DNA from 3 places in the Halomonas sp. B23F22_20 genome. Region 2 is predicted to be linked to each of the others. Evidence: riboswitches for the same ligand, from Rfam matches in the RefSeq annotation. Region 2 holds a riboswitch; each other region holds the start of a gene.
The links. A riboswitch is a leader RNA that binds a small molecule or an ion and turns the genes downstream of it on or off. The one in region 2 is predicted to bind thiamine pyrophosphate.
Positions count from the first base shown of each region.

Region 1 (6,134 bases), 160 kb from region 2:
GACCAGCTGTGCCACCACGCGGGCGAAGAACATCACGAAGGTGTTGAGCACGCCCTGGATCAGCGCCAGGGTGACCATGTCGCCGTTGGCCACGTGGCCGATCTCGTGGGCCAGGACGGCACGGATCTCTTCGGGCCTCATGCGGTTGAGTAGGCCGGCCGAGACCGCTACCAGGGCGTCGTTCTTGTTCCAGCCGGTGGCGAAGGCGTTTGACTGCTGGGCGGGAAAGATGCCTACCTCCGGCATCTTGATGCCGGCATCTCGGGCCAGTTCGCCGACGGTGTCGAGCAGCCACTGTTCGGTGCTGTTGGAGGGTTGCTCGATGATGACCGTGCCGGTGGTTCGCTTGGCCATCCACTTGGAGATGAACAGCGATACCATGGAGCCGGCCATGCCGAAGATGAAGCAGAAGATCAGCAGGGCATTGAAGTTGATGCCTTGCGCGGTCAGGTAGGGTTCGACGCCAAGCAGGCGCAAGGTGATGCTGGCCACCAGGATCACCGCCAGGTTGGTGCCCAGGAACAGCAGGATTCTCATCATTGCCGGAGCTCTCCCGTCAGGGTTGTCACGCGGGCGCCGCATCCGGTGTGGATGCGGCGAGTAGAAGCATTTGCTTAGATACGGCCTTTGGACGAGGGTTTCAAGTCCGACGCTGCCGATTGTTCATTGGCGATAGCGCGACAGGAAGCGTGCGAAGCGATCCAGGGCATCGTCGAGCTGATCGGCCCAGGGCAGGGTGACGATGCGCACGTGGTCCGGCTGCGGCCAGTTGAAAGCCGTGCCTTGAACCAGCAGGATCTTCTCCTGCAGCAGCAGATCGAGCACTAACTGCTGATCGTCCCGGATGTTGTATACATTGGGATCGAGGCGCGGGAAGGCGTACAGCGCCCCCTTGGCCTTGGTGCAGGACACGCCTGGAATGGCGTTCAACTTCTCAAAGGTGATATCGCGCTGGGCGAGCAGCCGCCCACCCGGCAATACCAGGTCATTGATCGACTGATAACCGCCCAGCGCGGTCTGGATGGCGTGCTGGGCCGGGACGTTGGCGCACAGACGCATCGATGCCAGCATGTTGAGGCCCTGGATGTAGTCCTGGGCGTGTTGCTTGGCGATGCCGCCGGAGAGCGTCATCCAGCCACTGCGAAAGCCCGCACAGCGGTAGCTCTTCGACAGCCCGTTCATGGTCACCACCAGTTGGTCGTCGCCTGCCAGCGCGCCGGTGGCCACGTGCTCGGTGTCATCGTAGAGGATCTTGTCGTAGATCTCGTCGGAGAACACCACCAAATCGTGCTCGCGGGCGATCTCCAGCAGCTCGCGAACCACCTCCGGCGGATAGACGGCGCCGGTGGGGTTGTTGGGGTTGATGATGACGATGGCTCGGGTGTGCCCGGTGACCTTCTCGCGGACGTCGTCGAGGTCCGGTGCCCAGTCGGCCTGCTCGTCGCACAGGTAGTGCACGGCGCGCCCGCCCGAGAGATTGGTCGCGGCGGTCCACAGCGGATAGTCCGGCGCCGGAATCAGCACCTCATCGCCGTCGTTGAGCAATGACTGCAGGGCGATCGTGATCAGCTCGGATACGCCATTGCCGATGAAGATGTCCTCGATGCCCACGCCGGGAATGCCCTTGCGCTGACACTCCTGCATGATCGCCTTGCGCGCCGAATACAGCCCCTTGGAATCACAATAGCCCTGGGCAGTGGGCAGGTTGCGCATCACGTCCTGGAGGATTTCCTCCGGCGCCTCGAAGCCGAACGGCGCGGGATTGCCGATATTCAGCTTGAGGATGCGCTGGCCTTCCTCTTCCAGGCGCTTGGCGTGGTCGAGCACCGGGCCGCGAATGTCATAGCAGACATTGTCGAGCTTGTGCGATTTCCTGAGCGGGGCAGTGTCCATGGGTCGTGTCCAGTGAGGTCCAGGGCCGCGGGGCGGCGGGGATAGCGTCTTTGGGCTGAGAGAAACTCTGTGTGGGCGTTGTTCAGCTGGCCGCTTCGTCGTCGACTCTCGCAGAGGCGTTGGCATCCTCTTCGGGAGGCTCCGCCGGGATGTCGGCGGGGGTCTCGAGGGTCAGCCGGCCGAGCTTGCCGTCGCGCAACTCGTGCAGCAACACCTCGGCGCCGCGATGAAGATCGACCTCGCCGCCCGGGCGCAGGCCGCCGCGCTTGCCGGCGATGGTGCTCAGGATGGCATGGCCGTCGTAGCCGGCCAGCGCCAGCAGGTCGAGGCGGTCGTCGCCGTCGGCATCGACCCGGTCGGCATCCGGGTTGGGCTGATAGGCGGGCAGTTCCTTGAGCTTGTAGCGCGAAGAGAGTGCCTCGGGGTAGCGCCTGGCCAGCTCGGCGGCGGCGACCACCGCGACATCGACGTAGTCGATGGCGGTATCGCGAATGGCGCCGCTGGCGGCCAGGCGATAGGCGCTGGCCTGATCCTCGATCTTGGGCCATAGCACTCCGGGGGTGTCGATCAGCGCCACCTGCCCGCCGATGCGCACCTTCTGCTGGCGCTTGGTGACCGCCGGCTCATTGCCGGTCTTGGCGATGGTGCGTCCGGCCAGGCCGTTGATCAGCGTCGACTTGCCGACGTTGGGAATGCCCATGATCATCACCCGTACGTCGCGGTCGGCGCGTACCTGGCCGGCCAGCTCGTGGCACAGCTTGGGGATCCGCTTGAGTTCGCGAGCCTGGGTGGTGGTCACCGCCAGCGCCCGGGTGTCGGCCTGGGCGTCGAAGTGAGACGTCCACTCCTTGGTGCGGGCCGGGTCGGCCAGATCGGCCCGGGAGAGAATCTTGAGCACCGGCTTGTGTCGGGTGAGCTCCGCCAGCATGGGGTTGGCGCTGGAGTAGGGCAGACGGGCATCGAGCACCTCGATGACCACGTCGATCTCCGGCAGTGCCTCGAGGATCTGGCGACGTGCCTTGTTCATGTGTCCCGGGTACCAGCCGAGCATCACATCTCTCCTGCTTGCCAAATGAAACGGCCGACCATCATAGCAGATGGCCGGCCGCCTCAGGACGGGGCTCGACTATTCCCCGGGATGAAAGTCGATGGCGACCGAGTTGATGCAGTAGCGTTGGCCGGTGGTCTCGGCCGGGCCGTCCGGGAAGACATGGCCGAGGTGGGCATCGCAGCGGGCGCAGATTACTTCGGTGCGCTGCATGCCGTGGCTCGAATCGGCATGCTGCTCAACGCAGCCGGAGGCAAGCGGACGGTCGAAGCTCGGCCAGCCGCAGCCGGCGTCGAACTTGTGCTCGTTCTCGAACAGCGGGGCGTGACAACACACGCAGTGATAGATGCCGTGCTCGTCGGTGACTCCGTGGTCTCCGGAGAAGGGGCGTTCGGTGCCTTTCTCCCGAGTGACGTGATATTGCTCGGGAGTGAGCTGTTCACGCCATTCGGCATCGCTCTTCTCTATCTTCTTGCGCATGGACTTTCTCCTTATCGCGTCGCGGGCGCCTGCACCTCATTGTGACATCCGAAGGGCGGTTTTTTTCCACCTCGGCTACCAACGCTGAGGTCGCGCAGCACCCCGTGCTTGACAGTTTCCAGGGGGCTCAGTAATATACGCGCCATCTCGACGAGGCGAGACACAGCGTCCCATTCGTCTAGTGGTCCAGGACACCGCCCTTTCACGGCGGTAACAGGGGTTCGAACCCCCTATGGGACGCCACTCTTCTCGATGAGATATCGGAGTGCGGGAATAGCTCAGTGGTAGAGCATCGCCTTGCCAAGGCGAGGGTCGCGAGTTCGAATCTCGTTTCCCGCTCCATTTGTCCATTTGGGCAATGATGCGTCCCATTCGTCTAGTGGTCTAGGACACCGCCCTTTCACGGCGGTAACAGGGGTTCGAACCCCCTATGGGACGCCACTTCCGATGTTTGACAATGCGAGACCTGCGGGAATAGCTCAGTGGTAGAGCATCGCCTTGCCAAGGCGAGGGTCGCGAGTTCGAATCTCGTTTCCCGCTCCAATCTTCCCTCGGGAAATTGGATTAGGAAGTCAGGCGGTCGAGGGTCGCGAGCTGGAGCGCCAGCCCGGTCGAATCTCGTTTTCCGCTCCATTTGTCCATTAGGGCAATGATTGCGTCCCATTCGTCTAGTGGCCTAGGACACCGCCCTTTCACGGCGGTAACAGGGGTTCGAACCCCCTATGGGACGCCACTTCGCATCGTCTCCTTCCTGTAGAGCGGGAATAGCTCAGTGGTAGAGCATCGCCTTGCCAAGGCGAGGGTCGCGAGTTCGAATCTCGTTTCCCGCTCCATTTTCTACGTAGCAATATCCGGTAGGCCAAGGCTCGGGTCACGACCCGGTGTGCCGGCCCAGTCGAATCTCGTTTCCCGCTCCATTCAATTCCAGTGCCTCAATCGGTCTGGCCAAGGCTCACGCCGCGAGCCGGGGCGCCGGTCCGATCGAATCTCGTTTCCCGCTCCATGTCAAGATTCTTACGATCCCTCCCCACTCGATCCAGGCGCGGATCACGATCCGGCATGCCGATCTGATGGGTCGTTTTTCTCGCTTTAGTCTGCCTTACCCCTTACCCCTTACCCCTTACCCCTTACCCCTTACCCTGTTCTTTCACTTCCGTCCGTCGATGCCGCCAAGCGAGGCCGACTGTTCTTGCGTACGTGAATGCGCTATGGTCGACCAAGACACGGGGTGCGGCAGACGCCGCTGAGATGATACCCGTTGAACCTGATCCAGTTCACACTGGCGAAGGGATGTCGGCCGGCTCCAGCGCGGCGCCCTTTGCCGCGTACCAAGGAGTTCCCATGGCCGATTCTCCCCTTCCGATCGCTGAACAGGTGGTGCTCATTACCGGCGGTGCCCGTGGCCTCGGTGCGCACTTGAGCCGTGCGTTCCTCGCCCAGGGCGCCCGGGTGGTGATCAACTACTTCCAGAGTCGCGAGGCCGCCGAGACATTGGTGAAGGAGACGCCGCAGCGGGCCCTGGCCGTGCAGGCGGACGTGCGGGAAGCCGGTGCGGTCACCGCGCTGTTCGAGCGGGCCCGTCGCCACTTCGGCGCGCCGATCACCACCGTGGTGAACAACGCGCTGCCCGAGTTCACCTTCAATGGCGATGCGCGTCCCCACGCCGACGCGCTGGACTGGGCGCACCTCAACCAGCAGATCGAGGGCATCAACCGCGGGGCGCTGAATACCACCCGCTCGGCGCTTGACGGCATGCGCGAACGCGGTGGCGGCCGTATCCTCAATATCGGCACCAATCTGTTCCAGAACCCCGTGGTGCCCTATCACGACTATACCGCCGGCAAGGCCGCGCTCCTCTCTTTGACCCGCACGCTGTCCCATGACCTGGGGCCCGATAACATCACCGTGAACATGATCTCCGGCGGGCTCCTGCGCACCACCGACGCGTCGAGCGCGACCCCGGAAGCGGTCTTCGAGCTGATCGCGCAGAACACGCCGTTGCGCCGGGTGACCACGCCGGAGGAATTCGCCGACGCGGCCCTGTTCTTCGCCTCGCCCTGGGCGAGGGCGGTCACCGGCCAGAACCTGATCGTCGACGGCGGGCTGGTGAAAGGATGATGATGCCGCGCAGTTCCGACGAGACCCTGCACATCAACCTGTTCGTCATGGGCTGCGGCCACCATCGCGCGGCCTGGCGGCATCCCGACTCCTGCGCCGAGCGGCTCGGCGACATCGCCTATTACGAGTCGCTGGCGCGCACTGCCGAGCGCGGCAAGCTGGATGCGGTGTTCTTCGCCGACGGCATGAGCGCCGGCAGCGTGGAGGACGGCTTTCACTGGCACCTCGAACCGCTGACCGCGCTCTCCGCCATGAGTCGGGCGACCCGGCGAATCGGCCTGATCAGCACGATCTCGAGTACCTTCTACACACCGTTTCACGCGGCCAGGCTGGTGGGGTCGCTGGATCACATCTCCGGCGGGCGCGTGGGCTGGAACGTGGTGACCTCGATGTTCGACGGCGAGGCGCGCAATCATGGCTATCCGGCGATGCCCGACCACGCTGAGCGCTATGCCCGTGCCGAGGAATTCGTCGAGACCGTACTGGCGCTCTGGGACAGCTGGTCCGACGACGCCATCGAACGCGATCGGCAGGGCCGCTACGCCGATCCGCACAAGGTGCGCAAGATTCATCATCACGGCGAGCACTTCCTGGT
Region 1 is NZ_JBIEKH010000001.1:185,331-191,464, forward strand. Features, by position in the region: gene htpX (protease HtpX) at 1-540, opposite strand, end outside; gene ACGTN6_RS00815 (pyridoxal phosphate-dependent aminotransferase) at 664-1,893, opposite strand; gene ylqF (ribosome biogenesis GTPase YlqF) at 1,976-2,944, opposite strand; gene msrB (peptide-methionine (R)-S-oxide reductase MsrB) at 3,020-3,421, opposite strand; tRNA gene ACGTN6_RS00830 (tRNA-Glu) at 3,589-3,664, shown strand; tRNA gene ACGTN6_RS00835 (tRNA-Gly) at 3,689-3,763, shown strand; tRNA gene ACGTN6_RS00840 (tRNA-Glu) at 3,787-3,862, shown strand; tRNA gene ACGTN6_RS00845 (tRNA-Gly) at 3,890-3,964, shown strand; tRNA gene ACGTN6_RS00850 (tRNA-Glu) at 4,079-4,154, shown strand; tRNA gene ACGTN6_RS00855 (tRNA-Gly) at 4,180-4,254, shown strand; TPP riboswitch at 4,636-4,729, shown strand; gene ACGTN6_RS00860 (3-oxoacyl-ACP reductase) at 4,763-5,539, shown strand; gene ACGTN6_RS00865 (LLM class flavin-dependent oxidoreductase) at 5,542-6,134, shown strand, end outside.
Region 1: it holds a riboswitch for thiamine pyrophosphate, as region 2 does, so the genes downstream of both, ACGTN6_RS00860 (3-oxoacyl-ACP reductase) here and thiC (phosphomethylpyrimidine synthase ThiC) in region 2, are expected to answer to the same signal.

Region 2 (6,134 bases):
GGGCGCAAGGCCGGCAATCTCGGCGATTTCTGTCGACGTTGGGGGCGCCACTACGACTTCATGCTGGTGCTGGATGCCGACAGCGTGATGAGCGGCAGTACCGTGCAGGAACTGATCACGGAGATGGAGGCCAACCCACGGCTCGGCCTGCTGCAGACGGTACCGATCCCGATCCGTCAGGACAGCCTGTTCGGCCGCGCCAACCAGTTCGCGGCGGCGGTCTACTCGCCGATGCTGGCGACCGGGCTGAGCTTCTGGCAGTCCGACGCCGCCAACTACTTCGGTCACAACGCTATCCTGCGCGTCGAGGCCTTCACCCGGCATGCGGGCCTGCCCGAGCTGCCCGGCCGCCCCCCGCTGGGCGGTGACATCCTCAGCCACGACTTCGTCGAGGCAGCCCTGCTGCGACGTGCCGGCTGGGAGGTGCGCATGCGTACCGACCTCGGCGGCAGCTTCGAGGAGATGCCGAGCCATCTGCTCGACTATGCCAAGCGCGACCGCCGCTGGGTCCAGGGCAACCTGCAGCACCTGCGCCTGCTGGGAGGGCGCGGCCTGCACATGCTCAGCCGCGTGCACTTCCTGTGCGGCGCCCTGGCCTACCTGTCGTCGCTGATCTGGCTGGCGATCCTGGTGGTCAGCACCATCGACGCCCTGATGCGCGCGCTGATCGAACCCAACTTCTTCACCTCCAATGCCCAGCTGTTCCCCGACTGGCCGATCGCCCCGCCCAACCTGATCATGCCGCTGCTCGGCGGTACCCTGGCGATGCTGCTGATGCCCAAGGTATTGGGCGTCTGCCTGGCCCTGCGACGCAACCCGGCCCAGCACGGCGGACGCGCCCGACTGGTGGCCAGCGCCGTGCTGGAGGCCCTGTTCGCGATGTTGATCGCGCCGCTGATGATGGTCTTTCACAGCCGCTTCGTGATCGAGGTGCTCGGCGGCCGCACCGTGGCCTGGGATCCCCAGTCCCGCGAGGGGCGCGCCCTGCCCTGGCGCGAGGCCCTGCGCCATACCTGGCCGGGCACCCTGGCCGGCGCCCTGTGGGCCGGCATTACCTGGTGGTACACACCGACCTTCTTCTGGTGGCTGACCCCGGTATGGCTCGGCCTGATGCTGGCCGCCCCGCTAGTGCGATGGAGCAGCAGCCTGTCCCTAGGCCGCGGGCTACGCCGACGCGGCCTGCTGCTGGTACCCAGCGAGACGGCACCGCCGCCGGTGCTGCGCGACGAGACTCCGCCGCCGGTGGTCGAGGACGGCCTCGAGCCCTCGCCAACACCGAACGAGCGGCCCTGCGACATGCCGACCCAATCCTTCACCCGGGACTGGGCCCGGCCGCCGGTCACCGAGAGGCGGCCCACCCTCGGGGAATGACCCGGGGGTGTTCGTCCGCGACCAACCTGCTAGACTGGCTCGACTCGCTTGACGGGGTGCCGGTGGAACCGGCTGAGATGGCGCAGGCTCACTGAGAAGGAACTCGCAAGAGTCCGAGAGCCCAAGCGCTGGTCCCGTGGAACCTGATCCGGGTGGGTGCGGCACGGCCGCACGTGAACCGGCGTAGGGAATCAGGCGGAGGGACCGGCACCTCCTCGATGTTCTCGCCGGCCCTGCCTCCCTATTCCCCTGTGCCCACCCTCCGGATCCCGATCGCAACGGAGGCAAGATGGGCTACCGCTTCAGAGATCTCACCGCCGCCTGCCAGGACGACTGGCGCGCCTATATCGAGCATGACTTCGTGCGCACCCTCGGCGCCGGTACACTCGAGGGCGACGCCTTCCGCCACTACCTGCAGCAGGACTACCTGTTCCTGATCCACTTCGCCCGTGCCTACGCCCTGGCCGCCTACAAGAGCCGCGACCTGACCGAATTGAACCAGGCCTTCGACGGCCTGAAGACCATTCTCGACGTCGAACTGGACCTGCACCGCGGCTTCTGCCGCGACTGGGGCATCACCGAAGACGACCTGGCAGCCCTGCCCGAAGCCCGTGCCACCCTGGCCTACACCCGCTACGTGCTCGATGCCGGCAGCCGCGGCGACCTGCTCGACCTGCGGGTGGCGCTCGCGCCCTGCCTGGTCGGCTATGGCGAGATCGCGAACTGGCTTCAGGCCCAGCCGTTCACCGTGCGCGGCGACGCCAACCCCTATGAGCCCTGGATCGCCATGTACCAGAGCGAGGAGTTCCAGGCCGCCATGCGCGCCGAGATCGCCTGGCTGGACGCGAGGCTTGCCGAGGTGACGCCGGCGCGCTTCGAGCAACTGGCACGGCTGTTCCGCGACGCGACCCGGCTGGAGATCGATTTCTGGCAGATGGGGCTGGATCGCGCGGACTGAGAGATACCTGCCGGCTGAATCAGGGGCGCCGGGGACGGGTCGTAGAGGGGGTCCTACGCCAGGGGTGAGGAGCACTGCTCCGAACGGGCTGGCCAAGGATGGCCAGCACCGGCCCTGCAAGCGGAGCAGGACGCGAGAGCGCAGCAGGGCGTCGGTAGCGTACAGGGAGGTATTCACAGCGCCCCCTCGTAGACCTGTCGCCGGATCAGCCCCGGGCCACATGCACCAGATAAAAGATGATGACACGGCCCGCCATCGCGGCGGGCACCACCACGCTTGACGGGGTGCCGTTGAAGACGGCTGAGATCATGCAGCACTCGAGCATGGGTCCCGTTGAACCTGAACTGGCTAGGACCAGCGTAGGGATCAAGCGACACGCCGCCGGGCTCGGTGCCTGCGGCCAATGTCCTCCCCAGCTGTCCTCCCTGATAACACTACCCAAGCAAAGGGAGACCGACCGATGGCAAAGACCGATCATTTCCTCGCCGAGAGCGCCCGCGTCGACGCCGCCGCCGTCCAGGCCCTGCCGGGCTCGCGCAAGATCTATGTCGAGGGCTCGCGCCCCGATATTCGCGTGCCCTTCCGCGAGATCAGCCTCTCGCCGACCCGCACCTCAGGCGTGGGCCCGGATGAGCAGAACCCGCCGCTGCTGGTCTATGACACCTCAGGCCCCTACACCGACCCCGAGGCCGACATCGACCTGCGCCGCGGCCTGCCGGAACTGCGCCGAGGCTGGATAGAGGCCCGCGACGACACCGAGTTCCTCGACGGCCCGACCTCCGAGTACGGCCGCCGCCGGGCCAACGATCCGATGCTCGCCCCGCTGCGTTTCGACCTGACGCGCACGCCGCGGCGCGCCAAGGAAGGCCGGAACGTCACCCAGCTGCACTATGCGCGCCAGGGCATCATCACCCCCGAGATGGAGTTCATCGCCATCCGCGAGAATCAACGCAGGCAAGCCCTCGGGACCGAGGAAGTCGAGCGCATCCTCGGCCACCAGCACCCGGGCGAGAGCTTCGGCGCCCGCCTGCCCGAAGAAATCACCCCGGAGTTCGTGCGCGACGAGGTCGCCGCCGGCCGTGCCATCATCCCCTGCAACATCAACCACCCGGAGTCCGAGCCGATGATCATCGGGCGCAACTTCCTGGTGAAGATCAACGGCAACCTGGGCAACTCGGCGGTGACCTCCTCCATCGAGGACGAGGTCGACAAGATGACCTGGGGCATCCGCTGGGGCTCGGACACCATCATGGATCTTTCCACCGGGGCCAACATCCACGAGACCCGCGAGTGGATCATCCGCAACGCCCCGGTGCCGATCGGCACCGTGCCCATCTATCAGGCGCTGGAGAAGGTCAACGGCGTGGCCGAGGACCTGACCTGGGAAGTGTTCCGCGACACCCTGATCGAACAGGCCGAGCAGGGCGTCGACTACTTCACCATCCATGCCGGCGTGTTGCTGCGCTACGTGCCGCTGACCGCCAGGCGCACCACCGGCATCGTCTCCCGCGGCGGCTCGATCATGGCCAAGTGGTGCCTCTACCACCACCGCGAGAGCTTCCTCTACGAGCACTTCGAGGAGATCTGCGAGATCTGCAAGCGCTACGACGTGGCCTTCTCGCTGGGCGACGGCCTGCGCCCGGGCTCGGTGGCCGACGCCAACGACGAGGCCCAGTTCGCCGAGCTCGAGACCCTCGGCGAGCTGACCCGCATCGCCTGGAAGCACGACGTCCAGGTGATGATCGAGGGCCCCGGCCACGTGCCCATGCACCTGATCAAGGAGAACATGGACAAGCAGCTTGCCGAGTGCGACGAGGCACCCTTCTACACTCTGGGGCCGCTGACCACCGACATCGCACCGGGCTACGACCACATTACCTCCGGCATCGGCGCGGCGATGATCGGCTGGTACGGCTGCGCCATGCTCTGCTACGTCACGCCCAAGGAGCACCTGGGCCTGCCCAACAAGGACGACGTCAAGACCGGCATCATCACCTACAAGATCGCCGCCCACGCCGCCGACCTCGCCAAGGGCCACCCGGCCGCCCAGCGTCGCGACAACGCCCTGTCCAAGGCACGCTTCGAGTTCCGCTGGGAGGACCAGTTCAACCTCGGGCTCGATCCGGACACCGCCCGCGAGTACCACGACGAGACCCTGCCCAAGGACTCCGCCAAGGTCGCCCATTTTTGCTCCATGTGCGGGCCCAAGTTCTGCTCGATGAAGATCAGCCAGGAGGTGCGCGACTACGCCGCGGAAAACGGCCTCGAGGGCGACCGCGCGGCGGTGGAACGCGGCATGGAAGAGCAGGCCGAGAAGTTCCGCGACCAGGGCGCCGAGCTGTACAAGGAGGTCTGACCTCACGCCTCTGACGCATAACGCCGCGCCGGCAATCAGCCGACGCGGCGTTTTTTCGTCGAGACGCCTTCAGCTTCAGGTTGTCGAGGCGGCACCGACCGCCGGTTCCTCCTGCGAGTCTCGACCGCCGGGCGCGAAGCCGAGTAGCCGCAGGGCATTGAGCGTGACCAGCACGGTCGCCCCGGTATCGGCCAGGATCGCCAGCCACAGCCCGGTGATCCCCAGCACGGTGGTGACCAGGAACAGCGCCTTCAGGCCCAGGGCGATGGCGATGTTCTGGCGGATATTGGCCATGGTCGCCCGAGCCAGTCGGATCATCGCCGCCACGTCGCCCACCCGATTGCGCAGCAGGGCCCCGTCGGCGGTCTCCAGCGCCACGTCGGTGCCCGAGCCCATGGCCACGCCGACATGCGCGCTGGCGAGTGCCGGGGCATCGTTGATGCCGTCGCCGATCATCATCACTCGCTCGCCCCCGGCGAGTTCGCGAATCGCCTCGACCTTGCCTTCCGGCATCAGCTCGGCACGACGCTCGATCCCGATGGCCCCGGCGATGGCCGCCGCCGTGCGATCGTTGTCGCCGGTGAGCATCACCGCGCGCACGCCGAGCGCCGACAGCGCGGCCACGCCGTTGGCGGTGTCGCCCCGAGGCTCGTCGCGCATGGCGATCGCCCCCAGCACAACGCCCTCCTCGACCGCCACGATCACCGTCTTGCCCTCGGCTTCCAGCGCCTCGACGCTCGCGGCCAGCGACTCGGGCATCGACCAGCGTTGGGCCACGTGACGCGGCGCGCCGAGGAAGGCGTTCCGTCCGTCACGCCGGGCCTCGACGCCCAGCCCGGGAAGGGCCCGGGCCTCGCCGACCGGCGAAGGCGCGACGCCGATCGACCGCGCATGCTCGAGCACCGCCAGCGCCAGGGGGTGGCTCGCCCCCTGCTCGAGGCTCGCCGCCAGGCCGATCACGGCCTCGGCATCATGCACCTCGCCGGCGGCCACCACGTCGGTCACCCGAGGCCGGCCCTCGGTCAGGGTGCCGGTCTTGTCGAAGCCGACCACCTCGGTGCGGGCGGCGGCCTCGATCACCGCACCGCCCTTGAGCAGCAGCCCGCGCCGCGCCCCGGTGGACAGCGACGAGGCGATCGACGCCGGCACCGAGATCACCAGCGCGCAGGGGCAGCCGATCAGCAGCAGCGCCAGCGCCCGATAGGTCCACTCGCCCCAGGCGCCACCCAACGCCAGCGGCGGTACCACCGCGACCAGTACCGCCAACCCCACCACCGCCGGCATGTAGACGCGGCTGAAGCGATCAATGAAGCGCTCGGTGGGCGCGCGTGCCTCCTGGGCCTCCTCCACCAGCCGGATGATACGGGCGATGGTGTTGTCCTCCGGCGGCCGGGTCACGCGCAGCCGCAGCACCGCCTCGTGATTGATCGAGCCGGCGAAGACCTCATC
Region 2 is NZ_JBIEKH010000001.1:26,115-32,248, reverse strand. Features, by position in the region: gene mdoH (glucans biosynthesis glucosyltransferase MdoH) at 1-1,371, shown strand, start outside; gene tenA (thiaminase II) at 1,661-2,329, shown strand; TPP riboswitch at 2,600-2,712, shown strand; gene thiC (phosphomethylpyrimidine synthase ThiC) at 2,790-4,685, shown strand; gene ACGTN6_RS00115 (heavy metal translocating P-type ATPase) at 4,761-6,134, opposite strand, start outside.

Region 3 (6,030 bases), 170 kb from region 2:
AGGCCAGGGCCAAGCAGCGCGCCCTGGACGACTGCCTACCGGTGGCGGCCTCTCTGCGTCAGCTAGGGCTGTTCATTGACCAGGACTGCAGCGACTGGGAACTGGATGCGCCGGTGCCGAGCTTGCCGCCGCTGGACGAATTCCGTGGACCCCAGGGACGTTACGCCACCATCCTGCGCATTATCGCGAGCGAAAGGCCTACCCTGCGCGAGCTGCTGGGGCGGCTCGCCGCCGGTGGCGGCCATTGCACCATGATCGGCACCCCGGAGAGCATCGCCGATGAGATGGAGCGCTGGTTCCGCGGGCGCGGCGCGGATGGCTTCAACCTGATGCCACCGTCACTGCCGTCCGGAATCGAGGATTTCGTGGATCACGTGGTGCCGGAGCTGCAGCGCCGCGGACTGTTCCGCGAGGAGTACGAATCGGCCACGCTGCGCGGCCATCTCGGCCTCGAGCGGCCGGCGAACCTGCACGCCTAGAGATTTCCGGCGCTGGGCCGTTGACTTGCGCATGAAGAGCGCCCCGTCGCGGGGCGTTCGCGTGTCGACCGGCGACCATCATCCTTCGAAGCGTCGGGCGCCGGCGCTCAGCATCGTGAAGTCGAAGCGCGGCTTCGCCGGGAGCAGTGCCAGCAGTATCAGGCCCGTCGCCACCGGGGTGAAGGTGGCGAGCAGGAACGACTCCATCAGCGTGTCCAGCGCATCACCGGGAGCCGGGAAGATCGCCAGGCCGGCGACCAGGCCACAAAGGGTGGCGAGCACCGCGGCGCGCCCGTCGAAGCGGCGGTTGAAGAGCCCGAAGAACACCGGGAAAGCGGCCGCGCAGCACAGCAGGTCGGCCTGCAGGAACAGGTACAGCACGCTGTAGCCCTGGGCGGCCACGAAGGTTACCGGCAGCGCCAACAGGCAGATCAGCCAGCGCGACAGCCGCATCAGCCGGTGGCCGCTGGCCTTGGGCAGGAGGCGCCCGCCGTCGACGGCGATCATGCTCGAGGCGGCGCTGATGGTAGTGTCGGCGCTGCTCATGACCAGTGCCAGGCCAAGGACGATCAAGCCAATGGCGAACCAGTCGGGGATATCGGCCAGCAGCACGCTGAACAGCGCGACCGAACCGTCGCCGGGCAGCCCCAGTCCCACGAATGCCAACCCGAACAGGCCCATCACGAAGATCATCGGCGCGCTCAGCAGGCCACCGAGCAGGAAGCCCAAGCGCACGGCGCGGTCGTTTCGGGCGGCATACACGCGCTGCCAGTTTCCCTGGTAGAAGAGCCCGGTCAGCATCACCGCCAGGAAGAAGGTGAGGCCGGCCTCGAGCCCGCCCGGAGCGGTGATGTCCAGTAGTTGCGGTGCGGTGGCCTTGAGGCCGTCGAGGGTGGGAGCGACGCCGCCGGCGGCCTGCCAGCCGAAGATCAGCAGCGTGCCGAGCAGCGGCATGATCACCAGCATCTGCACCTTGTCGGTGAAGATCGAGGCGCGCAGGCCGCCGTAGAGGGTGTAGAGCAGGGTAGCGGCCATCACCGCCGAACTCGTCACCCAGAGCGGCACCGGTGCCAGCAGCCCGACCATCCTGGCGATGGCGGTGATCCCCGCGGCCAGGGAGATGAACAGGTAGAACAGCATGATGGCCAGGGTGAAGGCGTACATGGGGCGCCCGTAACGGGTCATCACGAATTCGGTGAGCGAGTGTCCGCGAGGGGACAGCTCGCGCAGGCGCCTGCCCAGGGGAATCATCACCAGCCGCGGCGCCAGTGAGCCCAGCGCATAGCCGGAAATCGCGGCCAGGCCACCCCAGGTGGCCGCCTGGGCAGGGCCGAACAGGATCCAGGTCCCCATCGTCGATGCCATCAATGTCAGCACCGTGGCGGTTGCGCCCTGGCTGTTGCGCGCGATGATGAAGTCTTCCAGGTTCTCCCGGTGACGACGGGCATACAGCATACCCGGCACGGCAAACAGGACGGCGAAGGCGGTGAGCCACCAGAGGGCATTAGCGGTTGCGAGCATTGCGTTCTCCCCAGCATGGAAACGCCCGGCACGATGCCAAGCGCCGCTGCGAGAGGGCGCGAATGCGTTGGGTGAGAAGCGTGGCAGAAGGCACTTCCTTCCCTTCGCCGGCATGATCCGGATCAGGTTCGAAGGGTTACCGTCGTCGCATGGCATTGGCGCGGCGACGGAGTCTCAGTCCGTCAGGACTCCCCCAGGAATGCGATCAAGCCTAGAGACCCGGCATCGCGGGGTCAACAGGGTCGGCGAACGCCAACCCGATTAGCATGCGAATCGTCAGGCCAATGGCGTAAGATGGGCGGGCGCGACCTTCGGGGACGGACGTGCGGAGGCGCGGATGGCCCTGGGCATCGCTTGAATTGCGCCGCGGCGCCCCCATCTCATAGCGCCCCACGTGCTGCATGGCGAGCCTGTCCGCCTGTTGCTGCGGGCAGGCGTGGCGCGACATTCATTTTCTGGACGGGATCTTTCATGGCCGAACCGGCTCTGTCCATCCGTGGGTTGACCAAGGTCTACGGCAATGGCTTCCAGGCCCTCAAGGGCATCGACCTCGACGTCGCCAGAGGCGACTTCTATGCCCTGCTGGGGCCCAACGGCGCGGGCAAGTCCACCACCCTGGGGGTGGTTTGCTCGCTGGTGCAGAAGACCGCCGGCAAAGTCTCGATCTTCGGCATCGACATCGACAAGGACTTCGCCCGTGCCAAGTATCATCTGGGTGTGGTCCCCCAGGAATTCAACTTTAACCAGTTCGAGAAGGTCATCGACATCGTGATGGCCCAGGCCGGCTACTACGGCATGTCGCGCCGCGAGGCTCTGCCACGCGCCGAGGAGCTGCTGCGCGACCTGGGGCTGTGGGACAAGCGCAACGGGAGTGCCCGCATGCTCTCCGGCGGCATGAAGCGCCGGCTGATGATCGCTCGTGCCCTGATGCACCGCCCCAGGCTGCTGATTCTCGACGAGCCCACCGCCGGTGTCGACATCGAGCTGCGCCGCAGCATGTGGGAATACATGCGCCGCATCAACGAGCAAGAGGGCACCACCATCATCCTTACCACCCACTACCTGGAGGAGGCCGAGAGCCTGTGCCGGCATGTGGGCATCATCAATCACGGCGAGATCATCCGTGACACCAGCGTGCGCGAGCTGCTTGCCGAGCTGGACACCGAGACCTTCCTGCTCGACCTGGCGCATCCGCTCGAGACGCTGCCGGCGATCGAGGGCTTCGATGTCCGGCAAGTGGATGACGCCCAGTTGTCGGTCATGGTGCATCGCGGCCAGCGCCTCAACGCCGTCTTTGATGCGCTGGGCGAGCAGGGCATCGAGGTGATGTCGATGCGTAACCGAGCCAACCGACTCGAGGAGATGTTCGTCTCCATGGTGGAAGACGGGAAGAAAACAGGGAAAGCGGACCAGGAGGTCAGTGCATGAACGCCACCCAGATCGCCATCGCCCTCTGGACGCTCGTGGTCAAGGAGATCAAGCGCTTCACGCGAATCTGGCCGCAGACCCTGCTGCCGCCGTCGATCACCATGACCATGTACTTCATCATCTTCGGCAACCTGATCGGTTCGCGCATCGGGGCCATGGATGGCTTCAGCTACATGGACTTCATCGTTCCCGGGCTGATCATGATGGCGGTGATCACCAACAGCTACTCCAACGTGGCGTCCTCCTTCTTCTCCAACAAGTTCCAGCGCAGCGTGGAGGAGATGATGGTTTCGCCGATGCCCAACTGGGTCATCCTGTCCGGCTTCGTGCTGGGTGGGATGGCGCGTGGCCTGGGCGTCGGCGTGATCGTGACCCTGGTGTCGCTGTTCTTCACTCGGCTCGAGGTGGCGCATCCGCTGTTGACCATCGTGGTGGTGGTACTGACCGCGGCGCTGTTCGCCATCGGCGGCTTCATCAACGCACTGCTGGGCAAGAAGTTCGACGACATCTCCATCGTGCCGACCTTCGTGCTGACGCCGTTGACCTACCTGGGCGGGGTGTTCTATTCGATCTCGCTGCTGCCGGCCTTCTGGCAGGGCGCCTCGATGCTCAACCCGATCCTCTACATGGTGAACGTCTTTCGTTACGGCTTTCTGGGCGTCTCCGACATTCCCGTAGGCTGGGCGCTCACCGCCATCCTGGCGTTCATCGTGGTACTCTTCGGCGTCGCCCTGTGGATGCTCGACAATGGCAAGGGCATCAGGAGTTAACCGATGGCACACGATCGACCCGAGACCCTGGCCGAGGCTCCCCTTGGCCGGGAATCTGCCTACCCCGAGCAGTATGATGCCGGGCTGCTCTACCCTATTCCCCGCGCCGCCAACCGCGCGCCGCTGGGTATCGAGGAGGGAGCCTTGCCGTTCGTCGGTGAGGACGAGTGGCACGCCTTCGAGGTCTCATGGCTCAATGCGCGTGGCAAGCCGATCGTCGCCGTGGCGCGTTTCCGGCTGCCGGCGGACTCGCCGCGGCTGATCGAGTCCAAGTCCTGGAAGCTTTACCTTAACGGCTTCAACCAGACCCGCTTTGCCTCTCGGGACGAGGTCCAGGCGATCATGGAGTGCGACCTCTCCGCCGCGGCCGGCGCTGCCGTGAGCGTTGAGCTTTTCGGTGTCGACGATGCTGAGCTGGCACCGCGCCGCCTGCCCGGAGAGTGCATCGACGATCGCGACATCGCGGTCGATGACTACACGCCCAGCGCCGAGCACCTGGTCGTCGGCAACGAGATCGTCGAGGAGACGCTGTACTCCCACCTGCTCAAGTCCAACTGCCCGGTCACCGGCCAGCCCGACTGGGGCAGCGTGATGATCCGCTACCGAGGGCCGCGCCTCGATCGCGACGGCCTGCTGCGTTACCTGATTGGCTATCGCCAGCATCAGGATTTTCACGAGCACTGCGTCGAGCACATCTTCATGGACGTGATGGAGAGGGCCCGGCCCGAGCGGCTGCTGGTATTGGCGCGCTATGTGCGACGCGGCGGGCTCGACATCAGTCCTTGGCGCGGCACCCCCGGGGAGCGACCGCCGACGCCTCTTCGTTTGTCGAGACAGTGATGTCGCGGCTTGATAGAGTGTCGAGAACTCTTCTCGTTTGAATCCTGGCAAGGAGATCTTGATGGATGCGATGACGCTGCTTCACGAACGCAGTTCCATGGGCAAGCTGATGGGGCCGCCGCCTGACGCTGAACAGCTCGAGGCGATGTACCGGGCGGCGTTGCGGGCTCCGGACCACAAGGAGCTAAGGCCTTGGCGCTTCATCGAGTTCTCCGGCGAGGGGCTCGACCGGCTCGGTGAACTGTTTGCCGAAGCCGAGTTTCGAGAGGATCCGCACGCCAAGGACGCCGTGCTCGAAGCCGCGCGCAAGAAGCCCAAGCGCGCACCGATGATCATCGCCGTGATTGCCAAGGTCGTTCCCGATGAGCCCAAGGTGCCACGCGTGGAGCAGGTTATCTCCGCCGGCTGTGCCGCTCACGGTTTGCTGCTGGCCGCCCATGCTCAGGGGCTCGGCGCCATGTGGCGGACCGGCAAGTACGCCTTCGATCCCACGGTGCGCAAGGGGCTCGGCCTGGCCGAGGACGACGAGCTGGTCGCCTTTCTCTATGTTGGCCAACTTGGGGGGCGCCATCGACCGGTGCCCGAGCATGACATCGATGCCTTCGTCGAGCGTTGGGACTGATCGTGCGCGAACCAGGCATTCCCTATCCCCGACTGCCGCTGCCATCGCTGGGCGACGAGGACGATCCGGCGGCCTTCCTGGCTTGGCTCGGCGAGGCGATACCCATGGTCGGGCATCTCGGTATCGAGGCGATGCAGCGTGACGGCGATGTCCTCGAGTGGCGGCTTGGGCTCTCGCCGAGCCTCAACGACAAGGGCACCGGCTTCGGCGGTTCCCTGGCCGCTCAGACCACCCTGCTCGGCTGGTGCTGGACGACGCTCTGGCTGCGTCGGCACGGCTTCCAACGCGACGTGGTAGTGGCCAAGGCCGAGCAGCGTTTCCTGGCGCCGGTCACCGGCGACTACCGGCTGGTCTGCACGCCCGAAGCCGA
Region 3 is NZ_JBIEKH010000001.1:191,710-197,739, forward strand. Features, by position in the region: gene ACGTN6_RS00865 (LLM class flavin-dependent oxidoreductase) at 1-479, shown strand, start outside; gene ACGTN6_RS00870 (sodium:solute symporter family protein) at 558-2,000, opposite strand; TPP riboswitch at 2,083-2,205, opposite strand; gene ACGTN6_RS00875 (ABC transporter ATP-binding protein) at 2,472-3,428, shown strand; gene ACGTN6_RS00880 (ABC transporter permease) at 3,425-4,198, shown strand; gene queF (NADPH-dependent 7-cyano-7-deazaguanine reductase QueF) at 4,202-5,038, shown strand; gene ACGTN6_RS00890 (nitroreductase family protein) at 5,100-5,660, shown strand; gene ACGTN6_RS00895 (YiiD C-terminal domain-containing protein) at 5,663-6,030, shown strand, end outside.
Region 3: it holds a riboswitch for thiamine pyrophosphate, as region 2 does, so the genes downstream of both, ACGTN6_RS00870 (sodium:solute symporter family protein) here and thiC (phosphomethylpyrimidine synthase ThiC) in region 2, are expected to answer to the same signal.